Regions from separate parts of the Rummeliibacillus sp. TYF005 genome, predicted to be linked through region 1. Evidence: riboswitches for the same ligand, from Rfam matches in the RefSeq annotation. Region 1 holds a riboswitch; each other region holds the start of a gene.

Evidence for each region. A riboswitch is a leader RNA that binds a small molecule or an ion and turns the genes downstream of it on or off. The one in region 1 is predicted to bind thiamine pyrophosphate.
Region 2: linked by a shared signal. The riboswitch ahead of CW357_RS15005 (ABC transporter ATP-binding protein) and the one ahead of tenA (thiaminase II) in region 1 are both predicted to bind thiamine pyrophosphate.
Region 3: linked by a shared signal. The riboswitch ahead of thiT (energy-coupled thiamine transporter ThiT) and the one ahead of tenA (thiaminase II) in region 1 are both predicted to bind thiamine pyrophosphate.

Annotation. Positions count from the first base shown of each region.
Region 1 is NZ_ML122589.1:1,228-4,510, forward strand. Features, by position in the region: gene CW357_RS16080 (LysR family transcriptional regulator) at 1-326, shown strand, start outside; gene CW357_RS16085 (class I SAM-dependent methyltransferase) at 376-1,128, opposite strand; TPP riboswitch at 1,278-1,375, shown strand; TPP riboswitch at 1,433-1,530, shown strand; gene tenA (thiaminase II) at 1,594-2,277, shown strand; gene thiM (hydroxyethylthiazole kinase) at 2,264-3,013, shown strand; gene thiD (bifunctional hydroxymethylpyrimidine kinase/phosphomethylpyrimidine kinase) at 3,013-3,283, shown strand, end outside.
Region 2 is NZ_ML122579.1:18,836-22,118, forward strand. Features, by position in the region: gene CW357_RS14995 (heavy metal translocating P-type ATPase) at 1-417, opposite strand, end outside; gene CW357_RS15000 (ArsR/SmtB family transcription factor) at 434-808, opposite strand; TPP riboswitch at 966-1,074, shown strand; TPP riboswitch at 1,149-1,238, shown strand; gene CW357_RS15005 (ABC transporter ATP-binding protein) at 1,312-2,079, shown strand; gene CW357_RS15010 (ABC transporter permease) at 2,045-2,815, shown strand; gene CW357_RS15015 (ABC transporter substrate-binding protein) at 2,836-3,283, shown strand, end outside.
Region 3 is NZ_ML122551.1:50,125-53,407, forward strand. Features, by position in the region: gene CW357_RS07745 (aminopeptidase) at 1-459, shown strand, start outside; gene CW357_RS07750 (magnetosome magnetite crystal formation protein family) at 741-1,121, opposite strand; TPP riboswitch at 1,275-1,380, shown strand; gene thiT (energy-coupled thiamine transporter ThiT) at 1,501-2,061, shown strand; gene map (type I methionyl aminopeptidase) at 2,286-3,038, shown strand; gene CW357_RS07765 (tryptophan-rich sensory protein) at 3,107-3,283, opposite strand, start outside.

The DNA.
Region 1 (3,283 bases):
TTTTAACCCATGAATATGCACCATACTGGGAAGACATTCAGCATGTGCTTACAGGCAAATTTCCTTCACATAAAAGTATGCAAGTTAATCAAACTGAAGTTATAAAAAATTTTGTTAAGCAGGGACTGGGAATTGCATTTTTACCACAAAGTGTTGTGCAAAAAGAAGGAGAAGAAGGCATACTAAGGATTCAATCCTTAAACTTATTTCAGCAGATTACTTCGCAAACTTATTTTATTTCTAAATACATATCTAGTGATATTCAAGCTTTTTTAGAAAGTAGCAAAGCTATTTATAGTGCATTAACAGATTCTATAAACTGTTGAAGTTCAATATAAAAGGCATTCCACATTAATTGAAATGCCTTTCCTTTGTCTATTTAACTGCAACAAAACGGAGCCTCCAATAATCAGCAATCCAAGTATGTTCTTTATATAACTGAGGCTTTAAAATTTCTTCGCATAATTGAATAACATTCTGTTTTTGAGTATTAGATAAATGTTGAAAAATATTATTACTAAACATTTGCAACCAATTTCTGATCCCTTCATCTCCAATAAGCTGGGTTGGGCGTTCGTATAATGTCATCATCTTCACTTGGAAGCCTTCCCGTTCTAATAATTTACTATATTCCTCAGCTGTAGGAAAGTACCAAGGAAAGTAATCTTCAATATACGCATAACCCAATTCATTCATACTTTGTTTAATCGCATTTACAATTGAAGAGATATTTCCTTTCCCACCCATTTCAGCAACAAAACGGCCATTTGACTTTAAAGCATCATAAACATTTTGTACAACGATTTCAGGTTGTTTGATCCAATGTAATGCGGCATTAGAGAATACCGCATCAAATTGATGATGTACGTTAATTTGAGTAGCATCATTTACAGAAAATTGTAATTGTGGATATTTTGTTTGTGCTTGATGAATCATTGTTTCTGATGCATCGATGCCATGTACTAAGGCTCCTTGATTTGCAATTTTGTTAGCTAAATCTCCTGTACCACAGCCTAAATCTAAGATATTTTCACCTCTCTGTGGTGCTAACAATTCGACTAAACCTCCGCCAAATTTTGAAATAAAATTGTGCTTTTGATCATATAAAACTGCATTCCATTCACTCATTTGATCATCTCCTTTTAATGAGCTTAACAGAGAATTTGAAAGTAGAGATATGATTGATAAAGGAAGTATTGATTCCAAAATGGAATAGTAAGAGTAGGTAAATTTATCCTTGAGTAGCTAATTCATAAATGCTACGATAAAAGTAACTTAAATATTTGCAGGGGGACACTTTTGTGTTGAGAAGGTAAAACCTGACCCTTGGAACCTGGCAGTTAACACTGACGTAGGGAGCAAAGTACATTCAAAGAAATTTTGTACAGTAGCTCTCCATAATTTGGAGAGTTTTTTTGTACCCAAAACAAATATTTATGTGCGGGGGGACACTTTTGTGTTGAGAAGGTAAAACCTGACCCTTGGAACCTGACAGTTAATACTGACGTAGGGAGCAACGTAACACTTTAAGTCTCTATGTCCATTCATGGAGACTTTTTTGCGTCTACGTCCAACTACTAAGGAGGACTTAGAATGACATTTTGTGAAGAAGTGAGAAAAGAAACAAATTTGTATTGGGAAGGAAGTTTTGAGCATCCGTTTGTAAAAGGATTGGTTAATGGGACGCTGCCAATTGGAAAATTCAAATTTTATATGATGCAGGATGCTTATTATTTAAAAAATTACACAAAAGTACTGGCTATTGCCGCATCAAAAGCAACGGCGAATGAAGATATTAACTATTTCCTAGAAACAGCCAGTTTTATCAATGCAGCTGAGCTTGAATTACATCGAACAGTTTTTCAAGAGCTCGGGTGTACAGAAAAAGAATTAGAAGAATTTGAACCTGCTCCAGCTGCATATAATTATGTAAGTCATATGTATAATGCAGCCCATAATGGTGATGTTGCAGAAGCATTCGCAGCAATGTTGCCGTGTCCTTGGCTGTATCAAGAAATCGGAGAAAAGTATAAAAATGCGAAACCCGGTGTCAAATTGTATGAAGAATGGATTGCTATGTACAGTTCCCCAGATTATAAAGAAAAAATTGAATTGCAAAAGTCGATGATGAATCGCTTTGCAGAAGAGCAACCTGAAAAAGTAGCACGATTAAAATCGCATTTTAAAAAAAGCTGTTATTATGAATGGAAGTTCTGGGAGATGCCTTGGACATTTGAAGATTGGAAAGGTGAAGTGACTAGCTATGAGTTTATCTAAAATTCGAATGACTAATCCTCTTATTCACTGCATGACGAATTATGTAGTAGCAAATTTTACTGCTAATGGGTTGCTAGCAATTGGTGCTTCACCGGTTATGGCAGATGAATCGTCAGAGGTAGAAGAAATGGTATCCAATGCATCTGCGTTATTGCTTAATATTGGAACGATTAACAATCGTACTAGGAAAGCAATGATACTTGCAGGGCGTAAGGCAAATAGTAGACAGATACCTGTTGTACTTGATCCTGTTGGTGTTGGTGCCACGGCATATCGAAAACAAACCGTTCAAGATTTATTGGTAGCAGTGCAAGTCGATTTAATCCGCTGTAATGCTGGGGAATTAGCAACAATTGCAGGTGTAGAGTGGCATGCGAAAGGTGTAGACAGTGGTGAAGGGGAAATTGATATTGAACAAGTGGCAAAACAAGTAGCGAGTCGATATCACTGTTTAGTTATTATAACAGGACCTTCAGATATATTAACAGATGGTGAAGAAGTGAGAAGTGTTACAGGTGGTCATCTATTGATGACACAAGTGACAGGAACAGGATGCTTACTTAGTTCCATTTGTGCGGCTGCTTTAGCAGTAGAGGGAGATAAGATGACAATTCTTCATGATGTGTTAAAAGATTATAAGGTAGTTGCAGAACGTGCTGCATCTGCGAATTTACTAGGATCTTTTCAAATAGAAGTGATTAATGGATTACACGATATATCTAGAGGTGATCAATGATGGATATTGTAATGACCATAGCAGGTTCTGATAGTAGTGGTGGTGCTGGTATTCAAGCTGACTTAAAAACCTTTCAAGAACTAGGTGTTTTCGGCACATCTGCTATTACTGCTTTAACTGCTCAAAATACATTGGGGGTAGAAGGTATTTTCCCTACATCATCTGTTTTTGTTAAACAACAAATTGATAGTGTGATGAAGGATCTACCAGTAAAGACAGTTAAAACAGGTATGTTGTTTTCTGCTGAAATTATAGAAGTTGTTGCTGAAA
Region 2 (3,283 bases), on a different contig from region 1:
CTCCAAGTCTTCCATTTGATCTGGATTTGAAGCTTTAATTTGCAATTTTTTGGTTACAAAGTCAACAGAAGAATGAGTGACTCCTTCAAGTTTTCCTACTTCAGTCTCAATCTTCGCTGCACAATTGGCACAATCCAATCCATTCAAATATAAAGTTCTCATAATACTCGGATTATTTTTTTCTAGTATTGTAATATCAGGTTCTAGAGTTTTGACTTTCTTCTTTGCTTCAGCTACAACATCTTCTACTTGTTTTTCATCTGTTTCCATTAAAAGTGACTTTGTTACAAAGTTCACTGAGCAATTTGAAATCCCATCTATTGTTTTAACACCATTCTCAATTTTTTGAGCACAGTTGGCACAATCTAATCCTTCTAATATGAGTTCACGTTTTACTTTTGCCTTTCCTTCGTCCATTTGTTATTCACCCTCTTTATTCTTTTCCTTCATTTGTATGAATCATTGCAATTGATACTAGTTGGTGTACGTGTTCATCTGCTAATGAATAAAAGGCGAGCTTTCCTTGTTTTCGAAATTTCGCTAATCCCATATTTCTTAATAATCGTAAATGGTGCGAAGCAGTTGCAGTTGAAGAACCAATGATATTTGCTACATCGCATACACATAATTCCTTTTCTAAAGTTAAAGCATATGCAATTTTTAACCTTGTTGAATCGGCTAATGCCTTAAATAGCAATTCAACACCATTCACTTCTTCTATTTGCTGTTTTATCTTCGTTACTTTTTCTTCGTTGTAACAAAATACTTCACAACTATCTGAATTCGTTTTCTGAGCATCTTTACTCAAATCATCCACCTCAGTCAAACATCCGTTTGAATATAGTATATGCTTCAAACTTTACAATTGTCAAAAATGTCCTCAAATTATATTTTTTATCCAGATTATCTTAATAATGAAAAGTCTTGCATAAATTTTTGTACGTGATAAGCTATATAAGGAAACTGAATAGCACTAGGGGTGTCCGAGGACGGACTGAGACTGAACACCGGTGTTCTAAACCCTTTGAACCTGATCTAGTTTACGCTAGCGGAGGGAAGTGAGTTATATAAGTAATGATTCTTGTTATTTAACCCACTCTCCTATTGAGTGGTTTTTTTATTTGTACGAAACAACAATTAAATATTATTGATTCTACTAGGGGCGCCAATTGGCTGAGATTGTACCCTTTGAACCTGATCTAGTTTGCACTAGCGGAGGAAAGTAGTTTATGAGACATGTTATTTAATGTTTTACCGAAACTGCTTTCTTTATAGGAAGCAGTTTTTATTTTGTTTTAGGAGGGAGAAAAAATGACACTTAAGTTAAAAAATATTTCTTATAGCTATAGCAACAAGGACAAACAAAAAAATCAAGTAATTTCAAAACTGAATATGGAGATAAAAAAGGGAGAATTCATCTCTATTGTAGGTAGAAGCGGGACTGGGAAAAGTACCATTTTAAGATTAATGACGGGTCTTCTTCAACCCGACGAAGGTGAAATCCGCATTGATGATCTAGAGATTTCTTTAGGTGATGTTGGCTATATGCCACAAAAGGATTTACTACTTCCTTGGCGTACGATTCTCGATAATATTTTAATTGCGTCTGAAATTCAAAAGGATTTACATATATCGAAGGATGAAGCGAGGATTTGGTTACAAAGAGTAGGCCTTAGTGAATACGAGCACGCACTACCAAAACAACTTTCTGGAGGTATGCGACAACGTGTAGCTTTTTTACGTGCCCTATTAACAGGAAAAGATGTGCTTTTACTCGACGAACCCTTTGGAGCCCTTGATGCATTGACAAAAAAGGAAATGCAATCTTGGTTATTATCCATTTGGCAAGATTTAAACAAAACGATTGTTTTTATCACACATGATTTAGAAGAAGCCATTTTTGTTAGTGATCGGATTTTGTTATTACATCCAGATCAACGGATAGAAGAAATTTTAATACCCTTGCCACGTCCACGAAAATCGGAAATGCTTTTTTCTGAAGAAATCGTAACACTACGTCAAGAATTGGAGAAGAAAATTGCAAATGAAAGCACTCAAAAATTTTCTACAAACCTATAGTTTATTTATCGGATTTTCAATCATTGTACTTGCTATTGTTGAATGGCTTGTACGGTCTAAAATTGTTCCAAGTTTTATCATACCAGCACCAACTGGGGTTGTATCAATGATTTTTGCGAATTGGCAACCACTTTTAATCGAGCATTTAAGTGCCACAATGTTAGAATTTTTTATTGGATTTTCTATCGCTGTCATTGGGGGCATACTTATTGCAGTTATCATGTTTTTCTCAAAAACTATTGAAAAGATTGTCTATCCAGCAGTGGTGATCTCACAAATGATACCTATTATTGCACTTTCCCCAATCTTTGTACTGTGGTTTGGATATACCATCTGGAGCAAGGTGGCTGTCACTTTCTTAATCTGTTTCTTCCCTATTGTTGTGGGAACTTATGACGGTTTGAAGTCCTGTGATAAAGAATATATCGAAATGCTACGTTCGATGGGCGCAAACCGATTTCAAATTTTTCAAAAGTTACAAATCCCAATGGCACTGCCTTCCTTTTTCTCAGGCTTTAAAATGGCCATTGTTTTTGCCCTTGTTGGAGCCACTATTGGAGAATGGCTCGGTGCAAGTGAAGGGTTAGGCTATTATAGCAGAAGAATGTCAGGAAACTTAAATGCCGAAGGCGTCTTTGCAGCTATCACAGTATTAACCATTGTAGGTATTCTATTATTTGCATTAGCGTCATGGATAGAAAAAAGAGTTACAAATAAATGGAGCAAAGCCAACTAAATTAATAGGAGATGTTAAACATGAAGAAGTGGATGAATATTGCAATTGTACTTTTCTTAATCGTATTTTTAACAGGTTGTAATGGAAATAATCAAGCTTCCACAGAAAATGGCAAAAAACTAGATAATATTAGTATCATGCTAGATTGGTATCCAAATGCAGTCCATTCTGCCATTTATGTAGCAAAAGAGAAAGGTTATTTCAAAGATGAAGGTTTAAATGTAAAAATTGAAATGCCTGCAGATACAAATGATCCTCTGAAACTTGCAGCTACGGGAAAAGTAGATTTGGCAATCAGCTATCAAAATCAAGCAATTTTATCAAAATCTGAAGGAATCCCGATTGTCTCTATTGCATCACTCGTTAGACATCCACTCGACCGTTTAATGATGAAAAAATCTTCTGGTATTGATTCACCTAAAGATTTAGAGGGGAAAAATGTAGGCTATTCTTCTAGTGAATTAAGCG
Region 3 (3,283 bases), on a different contig from region 1:
GGTGTTAATGGCTATGTGTCAAATACCAAACCACTTGCTTTCCAAGGTAATATTATCGATCATTTTAAAATTACTTTTGAAAACGGTAAGATTGTAAAAACAGAAGCTAGAGTAGGTGCAGAACTTCTTCAAGAACTAACAAAAGCAGATGAAGGATCACGATATCTCGGTGAGGTAGCACTTGTACCACATGAATCACCAATTTCAGCATCGAACATCCTATATTACAATACATTATTTGACGAAAATGCATCCAACCACTTAGCAATCGGTGAAGCTTATCCAACATGCTATGAAGGTGGGAGCGCGCTTTCAAAAGAGCAACTTGAAGAAAAAGGCATCAATACTTCTATTACGCATGAGGACTTCATGGTAGGTAGTGGAGAGATGGATATTGATGGTGTTCTACCTGATGGAACTGTAGAGCCTATCTTTAGAAAAGGAAGTTGGGCATTCTAAACTGCATTGCTGAACAAGATAAAAACCCTTCAATGACAGCCTATAAGAATGTACGGCTTATTATTGAAGGGCTTTTTAATTCTAGTAATAAATTGAGAAATTATCATTATTTTTTTAAAGGATTTTTCTTCTTTCTAGCGTCAATGGCTTTTATGATGATTGGATAAACGATTGGTGCGATTTTTATAGCAGCTTTTACAACTTTTCTTACTTGCATAATATGCACTCCATTCTTTGGATTCTCTGTATTTCGACATGATAAATCCCCATATAGATAGTATCTAAGCTTTAAGAACTTTTATGCCTTGAACAATATTCCATATAAACACTGCAAGGGATAAAATTACTTCAAAGACAATAAATATTAACCATGCAATTATGATAAATGTATCACCACTTGATGAGTATGACAAACCATTTGAATTTAATCCAATTGACTCATAACTACTTGACTGAAAACCAAAACTCATTACAACAACTATGAAGATTATTACACCAATAATTGTAGGTATGATTAGCAATAGGTGAGAGAGAAAAGCACGTTTTGCATGTCTTTTAACTTCAGGTTCATTTGCAACAAAGAAAACGATTAATGGTAAAATAAGCCCAGCAAAAAATACACTAAAATAACAAAGCGATGATAATACACGATTATTATTCACATTCATCACCTCCATTCAATCATTCATATACATCTACGGATAAAAGCGAATAAAAGATTCATTTGTTTTTTACAAGAGACAAAGGATTATTCGCTATTGAATTTCCAGCATAAGTTAAGTACAATAAATATGTTCAAAAAAATTTAATGATGTATCGACCACAAGGGGAGCCGTAAAGGACGGCTGAGAGTGAACCCGAAGTTCTAACCCTTTGAACCTGTAAGTTAATGCTTGCGTAGGAATGTGGATAGAAAACCGACTATTTCGATGTCAGGGCTATCCTGATGTCGTTTTTTTATGGTGAAATATCTAATTCTGGCAATACCAGAATACACTTTAGGACTTATGTGATCTACATCTGAACTAAGGAGGATGAAAATTGAACAATAAGAAATTATTAATGATGATTGAAATTGCAATTTTTGCAGCGATTGGTTTAGTTTTAGACCAGCTCTCATTTAGACTATGGGCTCAGGGAGGTTCTATTAGTCTTGTGATGGTACCAATTGTGTTGATGTCTTTTCGATGGGGAACAATACCAGGTCTTGTAACTGGATTCCTAATAGGAACTTTACAAGCAATAATGGGGGGCTATATTTTAACCCCATTACAAGGCTTTATCGATTATTTCTTTGCTTTTACAGTTGTAGGTTTAGCCGGAATCATCCGACGTCAATTACTTAAGGTTAGTAAAGAAGGAAAGAAAAAGCAAATGGTAGCGTATATTACACTCGGTACTTTTATAGGGGGATTATTACGCTATATTGCACACACAGTGGCTGGTATTGTATTCTTTGCAGAATATGCTGGAAAGCAAAATGTATACTTATATTCAATTATTTATAATGGTTCCTATATGATACCGGCAATTATATTAACAATCATTGTAGCATCTCTTCTCTTCACTACAGCGCCAAAGTTACTAGAACATAAAAGATAAAGAGGATAAGAAATAAGCCTAGTTTTCTATACTAATAGGAACTAGGTTATTTTATTCGATAAGATTTTTTTAATTTCATGATGTCGATGGAAAATGTTTGTATAAGTAAACTTTTCATGTATCTATAATATGATAGCTATAAGCTTAGGAAAGGTTTTCTAAAACTGCTTTTCGTAAATTGTGGTATAGTTAAGAGTAGATAAAATGAGAAGGGATCGTTACAAATGATTGCAAAAACGAAAGAAGAAATAGATGCTTTAATGAAAGCAGGCCGTGCAATGGCTGAAATTCGTGAAGCGATGAAAGCTGCAACAAAACCAGGTGTTACAACAAAAGAATTAGACGATTTAGCTGGTAAATTATTCGAAGAAAAAGGTGCCGTTTCAGGACCAAAAGCAGAATATGATTTCCCAGGATACACTTGTATTAGTGTTAATGAACAAGTGGCACATGGTATTCCAAATCATCATAAACTTAAAGCCGGTGACTTGATTAATATTGATGTGTCAGGTCATGTTAACGGTTATTATGCAGATACAGGTATTTCATTTATCGTTGGAGATGTTGAAAAACCAGAAGTTCAAAAAATTTGTGATGTAGCACAAAGTGCATTTGATCGTGCTATGAAAAAGGTTAAAGCTGGTTCTCGTTTAAGCCAAATTGGTAAAGCAGTAGAACGAGAAGCTCATGATAATGGGTTATCAGTTATTATGAATTTAACTGGACATGGTGTTGGACACTCTCTACATGAAGAACCACAATATGTGTTAAATTACTTTGATGCTTGGGATCGTACAATTCTTAAAGAGGGAATGGTATTAGCAGTAGAACCATTTATCTCACAAAAAGCTGAGCATATTGTAGAAGCTGGTGATGGCTGGACTTTTATTACACCAGATAAATCTTTAGTCGCTCAACTTGAACATACAATCATTGTTACAAAAGGCGAACCAATTATTACAACAAAAATTGACTAGAAAAAGTTAAAATAAAAAGCAGCTTAAAAGTTTGAAACCATTAAGCCACTTATTCAAGCTCTCTGAATTTATTCAGAGGGCTTTTGTTTTTTGATAAAAATAATTCCTACAACAAGTACACCACTCAAGAAAAGAGCAGCAGTTGTAACAAGTAATTCTTCAAAACCATTCTTAAATGCAATTCCAATAAAAGTCCAAATATAAATAATAGGGAAAAGGATATCTTCATAATGAAATCTGACATG